DNA from 2 places in the Cupriavidus sp. YAF13 genome. Region 2 is predicted to be linked to the other one. Evidence: predicted binding sites of a transcription regulator. Region 2 holds the regulator's gene; the other holds the start of a gene.
What was found. The regulator LexA, encoded in region 2, represses DNA repair genes until DNA is damaged. The targets are predictions, from matches to a motif close to ACTGTATNNNNATACAGT.
Positions count from the first base shown of each region.

Region 1: the regulator LexA is predicted to act here: its motif matches at 4,956-4,973, upstream of recA (recombinase RecA).

Region 1 is NZ_JBFRDD010000031.1:55,577-63,293, reverse strand. Features, by position in the region: gene sucD (succinate--CoA ligase subunit alpha) at 1-745, opposite strand, end outside; gene sucC (ADP-forming succinate--CoA ligase subunit beta) at 827-1,993, opposite strand; gene AB4061_RS23710 (DUF2889 domain-containing protein) at 2,063-2,737, opposite strand; gene AB4061_RS23705 (hypothetical protein) at 2,761-2,952, shown strand; gene recX (recombination regulator RecX) at 3,066-3,533, opposite strand; gene recA (recombinase RecA) at 3,662-4,735, opposite strand; gene AB4061_RS23690 (response regulator) at 5,044-5,730, shown strand; gene AB4061_RS23685 (sensor histidine kinase N-terminal domain-containing protein) at 5,845-7,401, shown strand; gene AB4061_RS23680 (DUF4212 domain-containing protein) at 7,398-7,717, shown strand, end outside.
Region 2 is NZ_JBFRDD010000001.1:120,487-128,203, reverse strand. Features, by position in the region: gene rplI (50S ribosomal protein L9) at 1-347, opposite strand, end outside; gene rpsR (30S ribosomal protein S18) at 379-657, opposite strand; gene priB (primosomal replication protein N) at 661-960, opposite strand; gene rpsF (30S ribosomal protein S6) at 1,035-1,409, opposite strand; gene AB4061_RS00890 (asparaginase) at 1,511-2,509, opposite strand; gene lexA (transcriptional repressor LexA) at 2,744-3,400, shown strand; gene AB4061_RS00880 (hypothetical protein) at 3,509-3,679, shown strand; tRNA gene AB4061_RS00875 (tRNA-His) at 3,785-3,860, shown strand; gene AB4061_RS00870 (hypothetical protein) at 4,073-4,603, shown strand; gene AB4061_RS00865 (hypothetical protein) at 5,164-5,526, shown strand; gene AB4061_RS00860 (hypothetical protein) at 5,514-5,780, shown strand; gene AB4061_RS00855 (hypothetical protein) at 5,801-6,223, shown strand; gene AB4061_RS00850 (SOS response-associated peptidase) at 6,213-6,854, shown strand.

The DNA.
Region 1 (7,717 bases), on a different contig from region 2:
GCTTGCCCGGAGGCGCGGTCACGCCAGCGATGAAGCCAACCACCGGCTTCTTCATGTTTTCCTTGATCCAGTAAGCCGCGTTGGCTTCGTCCGGACCACCGATTTCGCCGATCATGACCACGGCGTCCGTTTCGGGATCGTCGTTGAACATCTTCATGATGTCGATGTGCTTCAGGCCGTTGATGGGGTCGCCACCAATGCCCACTGCCGACGACTGGCCCATGCCCAGCGCGGTCAGCTGACCGACTGCTTCATAGGTCAGCGTGCCCGAGCGCGACACCACGCCGATGCGGCCCTTGCGGTGGATGTGGCCCGGCATGATGCCGATCTTGATTTCGTCAGGCGTGATCAGGCCCGGGCAGTTCGGTCCCAGCAACAGGGTCTTCTTGTTGCCCTTGGCCATCTTGTCCTTGAGCTCCATCATGTCGCGCACGGGGATGCCTTCGGTGATGCAGACCACCAGGTCCAGGTCAGCGTCAACGGCTTCCCAGATGGCGGCAGCGGCGCCTGCGGGCGGCACGTAGATCACGGACACGGTGGCGCCGGTCGATGCCTTGGCATCCTTGACGCTTGCGTAGATGGGAATGCCTTCGAAGTCTTCGCCCGCTTTCTTCGGGTTCACGCCGGCAACGAAGCAGTTCTTGCCGTTGGCATAGTCGCGGCAGCCACGGGTGTGGAACTGGCCGGTCTTGCCGGTGATGCCCTGGGTGATGACCTTGGTGTCTTTATTAATCAGAATCGACATGCTGTAATCCTTTGCTTGGCTCAAAGCAGCGCGCGAAGGCCTGGCCCCGGCGCGCTGCTGGCGTTCGTGTTCGCGTCTGGCTTACTTGCCCGCGGCAGCAGCCACGACCTTCTGGGCAGCTTCTTCCATGGTATCGGCGGCGATGATGGGCAGGCCCGAGTCGGCCAGCATCTTCTTGCCGATCTCTTCGTTGGTACCCTTCATGCGCACGACCAGCGGCACGGACAGCGACACGGCCTTGGATGCAGCGATCACGCCTTCGGCGATCACGTCGCAACGCATGATGCCGCCGAAGATGTTGACCAGGATGGCCTTCAGGTTCGGGTTCTTCAGCATCAGCTTGAAGGCTTCGGTCACCTTCTCGGTGGTGGCACCGCCGCCCACGTCGAGGAAGTTGGCCGGCTCGCCGCCGAACAGCTTGATGGTGTCCATGGTGGCCATGGCCAGGCCAGCGCCGTTCACCAGGCAGCCGATGTTGCCGTCCAGCGAGATGTAGGCCAGGTCGAACTTCGACGCTTCGATTTCAGCCGGATCTTCTTCGTCCAGGTCGCGGTAAGCGACGATTTCCGGGTGACGGAACAGGGCGTTGGAGTCGAAGTTGAACTTGGCGTCCAGTGCGATCACCTTGCCGTCGCCGGTCAGGATCAGCGGGTTGATTTCAGCCAGCGAAGCATCGGTGTCCCAGAATGCCTTGTACAGGCCTTGCAGGGCCTGGCGGGCTTGCGCCACGCTTGCGTCGGGCACGCCGATCTTGCGGGCGATGTCGTCAGCGTCCGCGTCGAGCAGGCCGGCCGACGGATCGATGATCAGCGTGTGGATCTTTTCCGGGCTGTGGGCAGCGACTTCTTCGATGTCCATGCCGCCTTCGCTGGAGGCCATCAGGGCGACCTTTTGCGAAACACGGTCAACCACCAGGCTGACGTACAGTTCCTTCTTGATGTCAGCGCCTTCTTCGATCAGCAGGCGGTTGACCTTCTTGCCTTCCGGGCCGGTCTGGTGCGTGACCAGGGTCATGCCGAGGATGTTGGTGGCGTAGGTCTTGACCTCGTCGATGCTCTTGGCCACCTTCACGCCGCCACCCTTGCCGCGGCCGCCCGCGTGGATCTGCGCCTTGACGACCCATACCGGGCCGCCCAGTTGTTCAGCAGCCTTCAGGGCCTCTTCGACCGAGAACGCGGGGATGCCGCGCGGAACCGGCACATTGTATTTGCGCAGGATTTCCTTGCCTTGGTACTCATGGATATTCATGCGTGTTTCCTTTCGGGTAGGCGTAAAAGTGTGGAGATGGAATCTCGGCGGACTGCAGGCCGGCCTGGCTTAGCCAGAAGTACCGGTTGACCTGCGCGACATGGCGCCGCCGGCGGGGGCGGCGAGCGCCTCCGCTGGCTGCGCCGCCGGGGTCGAAGACCCTTCGGTCTTGGTCCTCGGTTTTGGCTGGTGACCATACCAGCGGGGGTAAAACTGGCGTACGACTTCGCCTTCGAAATGCAGGGCATGGCAGCCATGCAACTGGTAAGGCGGTTCGGTACTGGTGTCTTCGGCACCGCCGTCGCGAATGTTGAACACATCGCCGGCGAATGCCTGGATCGCGGTGGTCGGCAGTATGCCGGCCAGCTCGGTCAAATGCGTGCATCCGGCCACGCCCGACAGGCGCTCTTTCACCGACTTGCGGAAACCCTTCATCAGGTTCAGGCCGATCAGCTTGCGGTAGGCCGGGCCGATGGTGTCGCACTGGCCGGGATAAGGCACCCAGTCGGAACAGGCATCGGCGTCCACGACGTTCATGCGCAGGTCAATGGTGACGCGCAGCCACAAATCGTGCAGCGGCTCGCCCACCGGGCGCACGCCGCCGCCTGCCAGCGGAATCTCGCGCGGCTTGGTGTCAGTCAGGCGCGCTTCGATGTCCCATAGGCCGTCGTCCCTAAGATAAGCCTCCGCCGTGATGGCACGACGGTGACGCAGGGCGCGATTGACGGGCGGGGAAAGCGGCATAACACCAGGCAGGAGCGGGAGAAATGGACGGCTGGGCCGGAAAACCGCAGGATTTTAACATGCCGGCCAACCTTGGCCGGGAACAAACTGCGCGCGGCGCTGTTGTCTGGGATTGTCGAGCGACGGGCAAGCCCCGCGCATGCGGAAAAATCGCGGCATTGCGGGGGAAACGGCCTAAGGCATCAAGTCGTGAACAAGGCGTGAACAAGGCGTGAAGATTCGGAATACGCCTACTGGCAAAGCAGGTATGTGCCCGAAACCGGTGCAGGACAGGGCCGTGACATCACCGCGGCATCACTTGAACTTGTGGCTCCCGCGCCGGCGGACGTCAGTCACTGCCGTCCAGCCATTCATCCGCCCCTTTGATCACCTGGCTCACCACCGCGCGGGAAAAGCCGCGGGCGACCATAAAGCGGATCTGCTTGGCCTTGTCTTCCGGCGTGGCGGGCGGCGTGCCAAAACGCTTTTGCCAGACCGCGCGGCCGCGCTCCAGCTCCGACCCGCGCAGGCGATCCTGCAGGTCGGCAAGCTGATCGCCGCCGAGCTGATGGGTGCGGGCTTCCTGCATCACGCGGGCGGCACCATAGCGGGCCGCGCGCCGGTGCACCAGGCTGTCGACAAAGCGCGCGTTGGACAGCCAGTTCTCGCGCTCCAGCGCATCCAGCAGTTGCTCGAGGGCCTCGGGAGACTCGGCGTGCGGGGCCAGCTTGCGCGCCAGCTCCGCCCGGCTGTGCTCGCGCCGCGACAGGTAGCCGACGGCGCGGGCTTTCAGGGAGAGAGGAGGACGGGTAGCCATGGGGAAGGCGCGCTTGAACACCGCGCTTTATCAATGCGCTTTAAAAATGCAAACCGGGGCGGCGCGCGTCGCTGCGCGTGCCGCCCCGGGGTGGGGATCGCGGCCGGGAATGGCCCGGCCAGCGAAGCTCAGTCTTCGGCGGTGACCACGGCGCCGGCGGTGGCCGGCGTGCCGTTCATCAGGACCACGCCCAGCGACTCGCGCACCTTGTTCTCGATCTCGTCGGCGATGTCCGGGTTTTCGCGCAGGTATTCACGCGCGTTGTCCTTGCCCTGGCCGATCTTCTCGCCCTTGTAGCTGTACCACGCGCCCGACTTCTCGACGACCTTGGCGTCCACGCCGAGGTCGATGATTTCGCCCTGGCGCGAGATGCCCTGGCCATAGAGGATGTCGAAGAAGGCTTCGCGGAACGGCGGCGATACCTTGTTCTTGACCACCTTGACCTTGGTTTCGTTGCCGATCACCTCATCGCCCTTCTTGATCGAGCCGATGCGGCGGATGTCCAGGCGCACCGAGGCGTAGAACTTCAGCGCATTGCCGCCGGTGGTGGTTTCGGGCGAGCCGAACATCACGCCGATCTTCATGCGGATCTGGTTGATGAAGATCACCAGGCAGTTGGTGCGCTTGATGGTGCCGGTCAGCTTGCGCAGCGCCTGGCTCATCAGGCGGGCCTGCAGGCCCGGCAGCGAATCGCCCATCTCGCCTTCGATTTCGGCCTTGGGCACCAGGGCCGCCACCGAGTCGATCACGATCAGGTCGACCGAGCCCGAGCGCACCAGCGCGTCGGTGATTTCCAGTGCCTGCTCGCCGGTGTCGGGCTGGGAGATCAGCAGGTCGCCCACGGACACGCCGAGCTTGCCGGCATAGTTGACGTCGAGCGCGTGCTCGGCATCGATAAAGGCGCAGGTGCCGCCCAGTTTTTGCATTTCGGCCACGACCTGCAGCGTCAGCGTGGTCTTGCCCGAGGATTCCGGACCGTAGATTTCCACCACGCGGCCGCGCGGCAGGCCGCCGACGCCCAGCGCGATGTCCAGGCCCAGCGAGCCGGTGGACACGACCTGGATATCCTGGTCGATGTCGGCCTCGCCCAGTTTCATGATCGAGCCCTTGCCGAACTGCTTCTCGATCTGGGCCAGCGCGGCCGCCAGCGCCTTCTGCTTTTCGGCGCTTACGCCAGCACCCGCCTTCTTGCCGTCATCCATGGTCGTCCTTCCGTCAATGGTGTATAAATAGGCCGCATGTGGCGCGCCGCCTGCTTTTGCGGGTAACCGCCCGACCCGCGCCGCGCCGCGAACTCCTGATGACAATGAACCTGGCAGCAGGGGCAAACATTGGGCAAACGTCGGTAATTCGTTCGTTATTCGTTCGTTGCTAAATTCAGTACGATCCGGCCCGCTCACTGCGCGACCGGATCAAGCGAGTACTGTATAAAAAAACAGTATGCTTGGCAAGTCCCGCACGCGTCATTTGATGTAAAGCGACGACTAAGCCGGCCAGGGTGGAGACAACCATGCGTATTCTGATCGCCGAAGATGACGATGTGCTGGCAGATGGCCTGACACGCTCATTACGTCACTCCGGCTATGCCGTCGACCATGTCGCCAGTGGGGTTGAAGCCGACTCGGCGCTCTCGACCCAGACCTTCGACCTCCTGATCCTCGATCTCGGCCTGCCCCGCATGCCCGGGCTGGAAGTGCTCAAGCGCCTGCGCACGCGCGGCGCCATGCTGCCGGTGCTGATCCTGACCGCGGCCGACGGCGTCGATGAGCGCGTCAAGGGCCTGGACCTGGGCGCCGACGACTACATGGCCAAGCCCTTCGCCCTGTCCGAGCTGGAAGCCCGCGTGCGCGCGCTGGTGCGGCGCGGCGCCGGCGGCGGCGCCACGCTAACGCGCCACGGCCCGCTGGCCTTCGACCAGGTTGGCCGCATCGCCTACCTGAACGAGCAGATGCTGGATCTCTCCGCGCGCGAAGTCGGACTGCTGGAGATCCTGCTCACCCGCACCGGGCGGCTGGTATCGAAGGAGCAACTGGTCGACCACCTGTGCGAATGGGGCGAAGAGGTCAGCAACAATGCCATCGAAGTCTATGTGCACCGGCTGCGCAAGAAGATCGAGGTGGGCGGGATCCGCATTGCCACGGTACGCGGGCTGGGCTACTGCCTGGAGAAATTCCAGGCCACCGTGGCGCACGACTAGAATGCGCCATTAGAATCAGAATCGTCAGAATCAGAATCGGCTTCAGCACCGTTTCCCTTTCCCTTTGACGGCATGCCGGCGACGCCGCCAAGACCTGCCCGACACCCCCTCCCCATGAGCCTGCTGCGACTGCCCCGGCGGCGCGCACGGGCCGCACGGCCCGCGCGCGCGCCCTCCCCGCCCGATGAGATCGTCAGCGACGAAACGCTGGCCGGCGCCCTGCCGCACCTTGAAGACAGCGCGGGCCATCCATCGCCGCGCTCGCTGTTCGGCGAAATCCTGGACTGGATGCTGGCGCCGCTGCTGCTGCTGTGGCCGATGAGCATTGCCGTGACCTACCTGGTGGCGAAGTCCATCGCCAACGGGCCCTTCGACCGCTCGCTGGAGGCCAGCGCCATCGTGCTGTCGCAGCAGGTGCGCGAGGTCAACGGGCGCGTCACGCTGCAGTTGCCACTGTCCGCGCGCGAAATCCTGCGGGCCGATGAAACCGACAACATTTACTACCAGGTGGTGGGCACGCACGGTGAGTTCGTCGCCGGGGACAACGACATGCCGCTGCCCGGCGAGGACGATCGCGGCCACGCCGGGCTGGTCTCGCTGCGCGATGACCGCATCGCGGGCAACGACGTGCGCGTGGCCTACACCTATGTCGACCTGAAGCAGGCGGGCGACGCGCAGCCCGTGCTGGTGCAGGTTGGCGAGACGCTCGACAAGCGCGCGCGGCTGGCCAATGAAATCATCAAGGGCGTGATCCTGCCGCAGTTCGTGATCCTGCCGCTGGCGGTGGTGCTGGTGTGGTTCGGCCTCACACGCGGGCTGGCCCCGCTGACCTCGATCCAGCAGCGCATCCGCGCGCGCAACCCCGGCGACACCAGTCCCATCGACGAGCACGCCGCGCCGCAGGAAATCACGCCGCTGGTGGCCTCGTTCAACGACCTGCTAGCGCGGCTCGACGTGTCCGTGCAGACGCAGAAGCGCTTTATCGCCGATGCCGCCCACCAGATGAAGACACCGCTGGCCGGGCTGCGCATGCAGGCGGAACTGGCGCAGCGCGAGCAATCGCCCGAGGAGCTGCGCAAGTCGCTGGCGCAGATCGCCGGCAGCTCGGAGCGCGCGGCTCACCTGGTGACGCAGTTGCTGTCGCTGGCGCGCATGGAGAACCTGGCCGGCGCCGGCAGCATGGCACCGCTGGACCTGGCCGCGCTCGCGCGCGAGGTGGTCAAGGACTGGCTGCCGCAGGCGTGGGCGCGCCGCATCGACCTCGGCGTGGATGCCGACGACCACCCGGTGATGGTGCAAGGCAATCGCCTGATGCTTACCGAGATGCTCAACAACCTGATCGACAACGCCATCCGCTACACGCCGGCCGATGGCCACGCCACCGTGCGCGTCAGCGCGGATGCGTTCGAGCCCTTCGCGTACCTCGAAGTGGAAGACACCGGCCCCGGCATCCCGGTGGCCGAGCGCGAGCGCGTGATGGAACGGTTCTACCGCGTGCTCGGCACCAAGACCCAGGGCAGCGGCCTGGGCCTGGCCATCGTGCGCGAGATCGTGCAGCAGCACGGCGGCGATGTCAGCATCCTCGACCATGTCTACCAGACGGAGCCGCGCCTGGCCGGCGCGTGCTTTCGCATCACGCTGCGCCGGCCATCTCCCCTGGAGCCTGCATGACCAACCCCGACCATACACGAGGCGGGCGCGGCGGGCGCGACCAGGCCGATCAGTCCGAGCGCCGCGCGTGGCATCGCAACCTGCGCTGGATTGCCGTGCTGCTGTCGATCTGGTTCGTGGTCACCTTCGTGGTCGCCTGGTATGCGCGCGAGCTGCGCTTCGATTTCTTCGGCTGGCCCTTCTCGTTCTGGGTCGGCGCGCAGGGCGCGCTGATCGTCTACGTCCTGATGGCGGCAATCTATGCCTGGCGCATGAACCGCGATGAAGACGATGACGCCGGCGAGCTGCCCGTGCCCGCCCGCCGGCATGACGATGC
Region 2 (7,717 bases):
AGGCGCACTTGCGCCTTCTCGACCTTGAAGCCTTGGCCAGCCAGAGCTTCAGCGATGTCGGCGTTGGTCACCGACCCGAACAGGCGGCCGTCCACACCCGACTTCTGGGTGATCTGCACGGTCAGGCCGTTCAGCTTTTCGCCTTCGGCTTGCGAAGCTGCCAGCTTTTCAGCGGCTGCCTTTTCCAGTTCGGCGCGCTTGACTTCAAACTCGCTGATAGCGGTCTGGGTAGCGCGGCGGGCCTTCTTGTTCGGGATCAGGAAGTTACGGGCGTAGCCGTCCTTCACGCGAACGATGTCACCCAGGTTGCCCAGGTTGATGACTTTTTCAAGCAGAATAATTTGCATCGTGTTTTCTCCTTAACGGACCTAGGGCCGATCAGTTCTTGTGCAGGTCGGTGTAGGGCATCAGCGCGAGGAAACGCGCGCGCTTGATGGCCGTGTCGAGCTGACGCTGATAGTGCGCCTTGGTGCCGGTCAGGCGGGCCGGCGTGATCTTGCCGTTGTCGCCGATGAAATCCTTCAGGGTGTCCAGATCCTTGTAGTCGATCTGTTCCACGCCAGCCACGGTGAAGCGGCAGAAGCGCTTGCGCTTGAACAGCGGGTTTTGCTGTTGGAAGCGCTTCTTGTTCTTGTTGTCACGTTTGACGAATGCCATGATTCAATCCTTTTCGAATGCTTTACATCCAGTGATGTGAAAGACGAGAGCCTTGCTGTTGCGGTGCCTGCGGGCCAGGAATCCTTCGCAGTCGAGCATCGCGCCGAGCGGGGTACGCTCAAGCCGCTGGCCGATCTGACCAATTCCCATGGCGGCGATGGCGAACTCCACCTGCCTGGGCGTTTGCGCCTCGACCGTCTCGCCCGCGTACTGCAAGATGCAGTTGACCACGGGGACCCCGGCCGGGGTGTAACGCAAGGCATCGCGTTCCGCGAGCGTTGCGCAGAGCCTTAACTGGTTCAACGCACTCTCCCGCACCGATGCCCGCACTTGCCGCCGCGGCGATCAACGCCGGCGGCAACCACAACAGTCCGCACTTAGGCGGCCTGGACTTCGCTGGTCTGTTGCGCGGCCTTGCGAGCTTCTTCGCGCTGCACTTCCTTCATCATCGGGGACGGTGCGGTTTCAGCCTTCTTGGTCTGAACGATGAGGTGGCGCAGCACTGCATCGTTGAACTTGAACGCGTGTTCGAGTTCAGCCAGGGTTTCCTTGCCGCATTCGATGTTCAGGCAAACGTAATGAGCCTTGGCCAGCTTCTGGATCATGTAGGCCATCTGACGGCGACCCCAGTCTTCCACGCGGTGGATCTGGCCTTCCTGGGACGTGACCAGCGTCTTGTAACGCTCGATCATGGCCGGGACTTGTTCGCTCTGGTCCGGATGGACGATAAATACGATTTCGTAATGACGCATTGACGCTCCTTTTGGATAAGCTGCCCGAGCGCCATGTCCGGTGCAGCAAGGTTGAATAGCCTTATAGTATAGCGTGCTTTTGCTATCGGGAGCAAGCTGCCTCAGTTTTCGGTGAATCGCGCCTGCAGCGCAGCCGGATCCCTTGCCAGTCCTGGCTCCGCGGCCAGAGCCAGCGCCAGGAGCACGCGCGCTTTATAAGGATTGAGGTCGCCGGCCGAAACAAAAACGCCCGCGGCCGGCTTGGGAGGTGCTGGAATCGCCACATGCCCCGCCCCGGTGCGCGAACTGCGCACCACTGCCACGCCGGCGCTGGCAGCATCAGTTAGCGCCTCCGCCAGCGACTGGTGGACCGACCCGTTGCCAGCGGCCGCCACGACCAGGCCTGACACGCCCGCCTGCGCCAAGGCATCCACCACGATCCGGCCCGGTTCCGCATAGCTAGCCACGATCTCGACCTGCGGCCATGCACCTGGAACCGGCCAGGCCTTGGCCGGCAAGCGGCCGGGGGTGCGCACAAAGCGCACGAGGTTGTCCTGAACAAAACCAATCGGCCCGGATACCGGCGACACAAACGCATTCACCGCCGATGTGTGCGCCTTCATCACATCGCGCCCTGCATGAATCTCCTGATTGATCACCAGCAGCACGCCCTTCGCCGTCGCGCCGGCATCCGCCGCTACGCGCACCGCATCCAGCAGGTTCAACGGGCCATCCGCCGACAACGAGGTCGACGGCCGCATTGCAGCCGTCAGCACAACCGGCACCGTACCCACGCAAGCCAGGTGCAGCAGCATGGCCGTCTCTTCCAGGGTATCGGTGCCGTGCGTAATGACAATGCCCGACACATCGGGCTGCGCGGACCAGTACGCCACGCGCCCCACCAACCTGGACCAGAGCGCGAACGACATGTCCTTGCTATCCACCTGCGCAACCTGCTCGGCCTCGATCCGCGCCACCGCGCCCAGCGCCGGCACCGCGTCGAGCAGCGCCGTCACCGGCACCGTCGCCGCCTGGTACTTCGCGCTGCTGGCTGGGTTGGAAGAAGAACCGGCAATGGTGCCGCCGGTAGCGAGCACGACGACACGAGGCAGGAGAGACATGGCGGGAAAGTGGGAAAGTGGCCGGCAGCCAGAAAAGTTGAACAGTACGCAACGCAAGACGCTTCAGTGCCGCGGATTGTAACCCTCCGCCCACCCGCCACGGCACGCGCCAAGACCCGTGGGACGCACCTGTCAATGCGCAAACTCCCAAAAATTCCGCTTGCACTTCACTCGATACTGTATAAAATCACAGCATACTGTTTAAACATACAGTGCTTTCAAACACCGGCGACCATGGCGACCCTGACACCGCGACAGCAGCAGATTTTCGACTTGATCCGCAGCAGCCTCCAGCACACGGGCTTCCCGCCCACGCGCGCAGAGATCGCCGCCAAGTTCGGCTTCTCCTCACCCAATGCAGCCGAGGAACATTTACGTGCCCTGGCCCGCAAAGGCGTGATCGAGCTCACCCCCGGCGCCTCACGCGGCATTCGCCTCAAGGTCTCCCGCAGCGACTCCGAGCTACCCGACCAGTTCTCGCTGCCCATGGCCGGCGTCATGCAGCTAACCCTGCCATTGGTCGGGCGCGTCGCAGCCGGCAGCCCGATCCTCGCCGCCGAACACATCGACCGCCAATACCAGGTCGACGCCTCGGTGTTCGACGTGCAGCCCGATTACCTCCTGCGGGTGCGTGGTCTCAGCATGCGCGACGCCGGCATCCTCGATGGCGACCTGCTCGCCGTCAAGCGCGCCAGCGAAGCCGCCAACGGCAAGATCGTTGTAGCGCGCCTAGGCGACGACGTCACCGTCAAACGCCTCAACCGCCGCGGCGACATCATCGAGCTGATCGCCGAGAACCCCGACTTCCCCAGCATCATCGTGCAAGCCGGCCGTGAAGAGTTCTCACTAGAAGGCATCGCTGTCGGTCTCATCCGCCCCGGCGCCTTCTGACGAGTGCGGCTGAGACGGGCGAACCCCGTACAAGCCGACACCCGATTGTGCCAACGCACCCGCGTAGCGGGTACCGCTAACTGTTGTTGCAAGTCACCAGGTGTAGCCATGCTGCCAGCCAACCGCCTCTCCGCCCGCCGCCCCGTCAAGCCCGTGCCCTTCCGCCAGTCCAAAGGCGTACGCATCTACCAGGGCGCACAACGACGCACCATGGTTGGCAGCATGGCCGCCATCTGCCGAATGCTCGAGTTGGAGGAATCCTCCAAGCTGGCTGGTTAAGCAGGCGGCACTGAAAAAAATTTGTGCAGAGTACTAGCCATCCGGCTCTTGGCATTGTATGATCTTGTTCTTCGTCGTTCGGCACCAAGCAGAACGACATCGACGGTGGCTGTAGCTCAGTTGGTAGAGTCCAGGATTGTGATTCCTGTCGTCGTGGGTTCGAGTCCCATCAGCCACCCCAGAATTTATAAGGTTAGCGAGGTTTGCAGTTGCTAACTTAATCAGAATTTTGGAATAAGAACTTCCAAAATTTGGAACTTGAATTGAAGCCCACCCATCGCGGTGGGCTTTTTTGCATTCTGAATACAACACTTCCGCGCGCCCTCCCTCAGGCCGGCGAGAAGCGGTACAGCGCAGTTCATTTGCGAGAGACGAAGTGTGACGACCAAATCAATGTTCCCCCGCGACAACGCTGGCAGCTTTCAGGTTCCCTCCACGAAGGAAGGCGCGATCAAGCTAATTTGCGAAGTTCCTAGCCGCCATCTCGAGATATACACGCCGCACGAAACGTTTCTCATGCAGACCCCGGATGGGATTGACCCAGACCGCACAAATCCGAATGCGATGTGGGTGAACGCAAAGACACACGATGTCGGGTCTGCGTCACCCATCGTCGCAAGCACTTTCATTACGGCCTTCGAAATGCTTCCTCGGGCGGGTCAGTTGGACAAAAGCGCTCGAGACGACGTGCTTTCCCTGATGTATGCAATCAAAGAAACGTTACTGCAGTGCGCCCACGCCAAGGATGCGCAGCAGACTGAGTTGTTAAAGTTCCAGGCAAAGCGATTGCCTCAGGGGACGCAGGCGCAGGCACACGCGTATTTTCCCGTCATCCATAATTTGGACGGCTTGGTCACAGCCTTTCTTATTGCTGCACGCCGCGCCGTCACAGAAATCTGTCAGATACCTGGGCATTTTTTTTAAGCTCGGCCGGCAGCATTCGTCACTCGATCACCTGCTTGACAAGGAACTCATCAATGCACTGAGCCCAGAGAGTCAGCTTCTGAACTGCCTTTCTCAGCATCGCCCAGGCGTTTCAAGGCTGGTCAATTTGAGGAATGGCCAGGAGCACAGTGCGACTACAAAGGGCCCAAAGCTGACCGTCAGCAACTTTCAGCTAATGCCCTCCAATGAGGTCAGACAGCCAATATGGCATCTCGATGGCGAGGAACCCTTATCGATCGGCGCAGAAATGGCGGATTTGGTTCCTTTCTTGACTGGGCTAGCGGAAGTGACGCTGGTTGGGTGCGTCGTCGAAACGCTTCCGCTAGGTGGTTTCCCCTATGTTTTGGAAAACGTAGAGGATCCTGATCCAGAGTGCCCCGTTCGCTATCGCCTGACCCTTGATGTGAGCGCACTTAACCTCGGGTCATAAGTGCGCGGTAGAGAGATTGCTGTATATCCATACAGTTGACTCAACTATCCTCGTTCGGCCTAGGACGACTCTTATACTGGATATCCATACAGTATCCAGTGAGAGAGACATGTTCGCCTGCGCCCCCGATACCGTCTATCTATATAGCCAGTCCCATGGGGCTGCGCGTTTGGCCATCCGCTGCCCCAGCCTCACGATCGACGATCCGCTGCTCACGGCCGACACATGGAACCCGGAGGTAGAGGCAGCCGCTCAGGCCGCCGGCGCCACGCTGCACCTGGTGGGTGTCGATACAGCGGCCCTCCAGGCGCTGCCGTGGACAATCGACCGCTTGGCGTTCGAACACGACGGTGCGCGCCTGAGTTTCTGCCTCGCCGATGGCGCCGACATCCTCGGCCCGAACACCATCCGGCTGCGCACCCGCGGTGAGCGCCACTACGCTACCCGGCAGGAGACGGCATGTTCCCTGTGACCTACCAGGCGGCATCGATCTTCCTGGAAACCCAGTTCCTGCCCGGCGACACGGCCGAGCTGCGCCTCGACTGCGAAGGCGTCACCGTCACGGCCAGCGCGGTGACCGTGCATGGCATCGAGACGCGCCACATCGAGAAGATGGTGTGGACGGCCGATTACCTGTCGTTCGAGCAGGATGGCCAGCATCACCGGATCAAGGTGGCCCGGCCGGCGGTGAAAACGCCGCTACGCGCACGGTTCCCGCGCCGCTGACTAGCTGCAGCCGCCCCACCATGCCCCCCGACACCCCAGAGAATTGGGTACGCGCGCTGCGCCATGCCGTTCGCGGCGGCACGCCGGATGCCTATGGCGATCCATTCAGAATGCAGCTGTACCTTCTGGACCCTCACGGCCAGCCGGTCCAGACGCTGGACGGGAACGCCCATCATGAATTTCTGAGGGGCTGGTTCAAACGCTTCGTGCTGCGCACGGACCTTCCCGAGCAGGATGCCCGTGTCTGGACATGCTTCTGCCCGTGGTCGGACAAGATAAGCGACAAACCGGTTTTCCTGACCCACCTGGCCGGCGGCGGCATCGACAAGATATTCACCTCGGCGACGTGGCAAGATGCGCAGGACAAGCACCGGCGCGTCTCGGAGAAGGCGCGGCGGGTGTTGCCACTCACGCCCTTGCCAGGAGATGAGGATGTGCACTAATTACGCCCCGGTGCAGCGCCAGCTGCTGCGCGACGTCTTCGGCGTCGAGCCGCCGCCCCTGGGCTATCCGCCCGAGACCTGGCCGGACTATGCGGCGCCGATCGTAGTGACCGAAGCTGACGGCGCGCGGCAGGCGCTGGTGGGCACGTTCGGCATGGTGCCCAAAAACCGCATCCCGCCGGGCGTGGCCAAGTTCGACACCACCAACGCGCGATCGGAGACGGTCGGCGAGAAGCGGTCGTTCTCCGGGCCGTGGAAGAAGGGGCAGCTCTGCCTGGTGCCGGCGACCGGCTTCTACGAGCCGAACTACGAAGCCGGACCCAAGTCCGTGCGCTGGAAGATCTGGCTGAAGGACGACCCGGAGTTCGCCATCGCCGGCCTGTGGCGGGATTGGCCGGATGGCGCCTTCTCGTTCACCATGCTGACCATCAACTCGGACAAGCACCCGCTGATGAACCGCTTCCATGCACCGGGCAAGGAAAAACGGATGATCGTCATCGTGCCGCGGGCGGAATGGGATGACTGGCTGACCTGCCGGGATCCAGAGCGGGCACGCAGCTTCATGCGGCCCTACCCGGCAGAGCGAATGGATGCAGAACCGGCGCCACGGCCCCTCAAAGAGAAGGCCTGACATTCTCCGAAAAGCGCCTGGTACCGGTGGAGCCCTTTTCGCTCGCATCGGATGCAGGCACGCACTAAGCGCCGTGCCCTGGAGGACCCAATTGCAGCCAACTGGGAAAGCGGGCATCGAATTCCTGCGGGGAAATATCGCCCAGATGCGAACTTGCCTCGTTCGGCAGCGCGACGCTGAGTTCCTTGTGCCATAGAACCAGCCCTGCCATCCGAACGACACGGACGCGCTCCTCTCTCGGAACGGGATAGGCCGAGATATGTGCAGGAACTGCCGCCAATCGAACACGCCGACGCAACTCATAACTCAACCAGCCCGACGAGTCGCGTCGAACCAACCGCATAGTGGCGACATGCCGATGCAACCAAATCGCTCGGAAAACCAGAAGAATTAGAAACAGCACCAATACCCGTAACATGATGTGGCTCCGCTGCGATGCGGCTACTCCCCTTAAAACTCGGACTGCACGCCAGCGCCAAGTGTGACCAATAGGGATCTTTTCGTATATAGGGCTTACTACTTGAAACACTCCCGCATCTCAGTGGCCTGCAGAGATTGCCTCCCACACTAGGTAAGCCAGTGCCGGCATCAGTAACCAGACTGCAATCGCCAAGTAGTACCGCGCACCGTGATGAGGCGGGTTGGTATGGAAGTGGTGGATCACGGGCTTCATAGGGGGCCTCCGGTACAGTTGCGAAGCACAAAGACCTCTTTTTTCAGGATAGGTCTGAGTTCAATGCGTTGCAACGCAATGCGTATGCCACTATCACCACGCGCCTCTGGGGCCAATCCGCTGCACGGCCTGCTCTATGCCTAGGAGGTCGAGGGGTAGAGCCTGGCTATGAGAATACCCGCGGGAAACT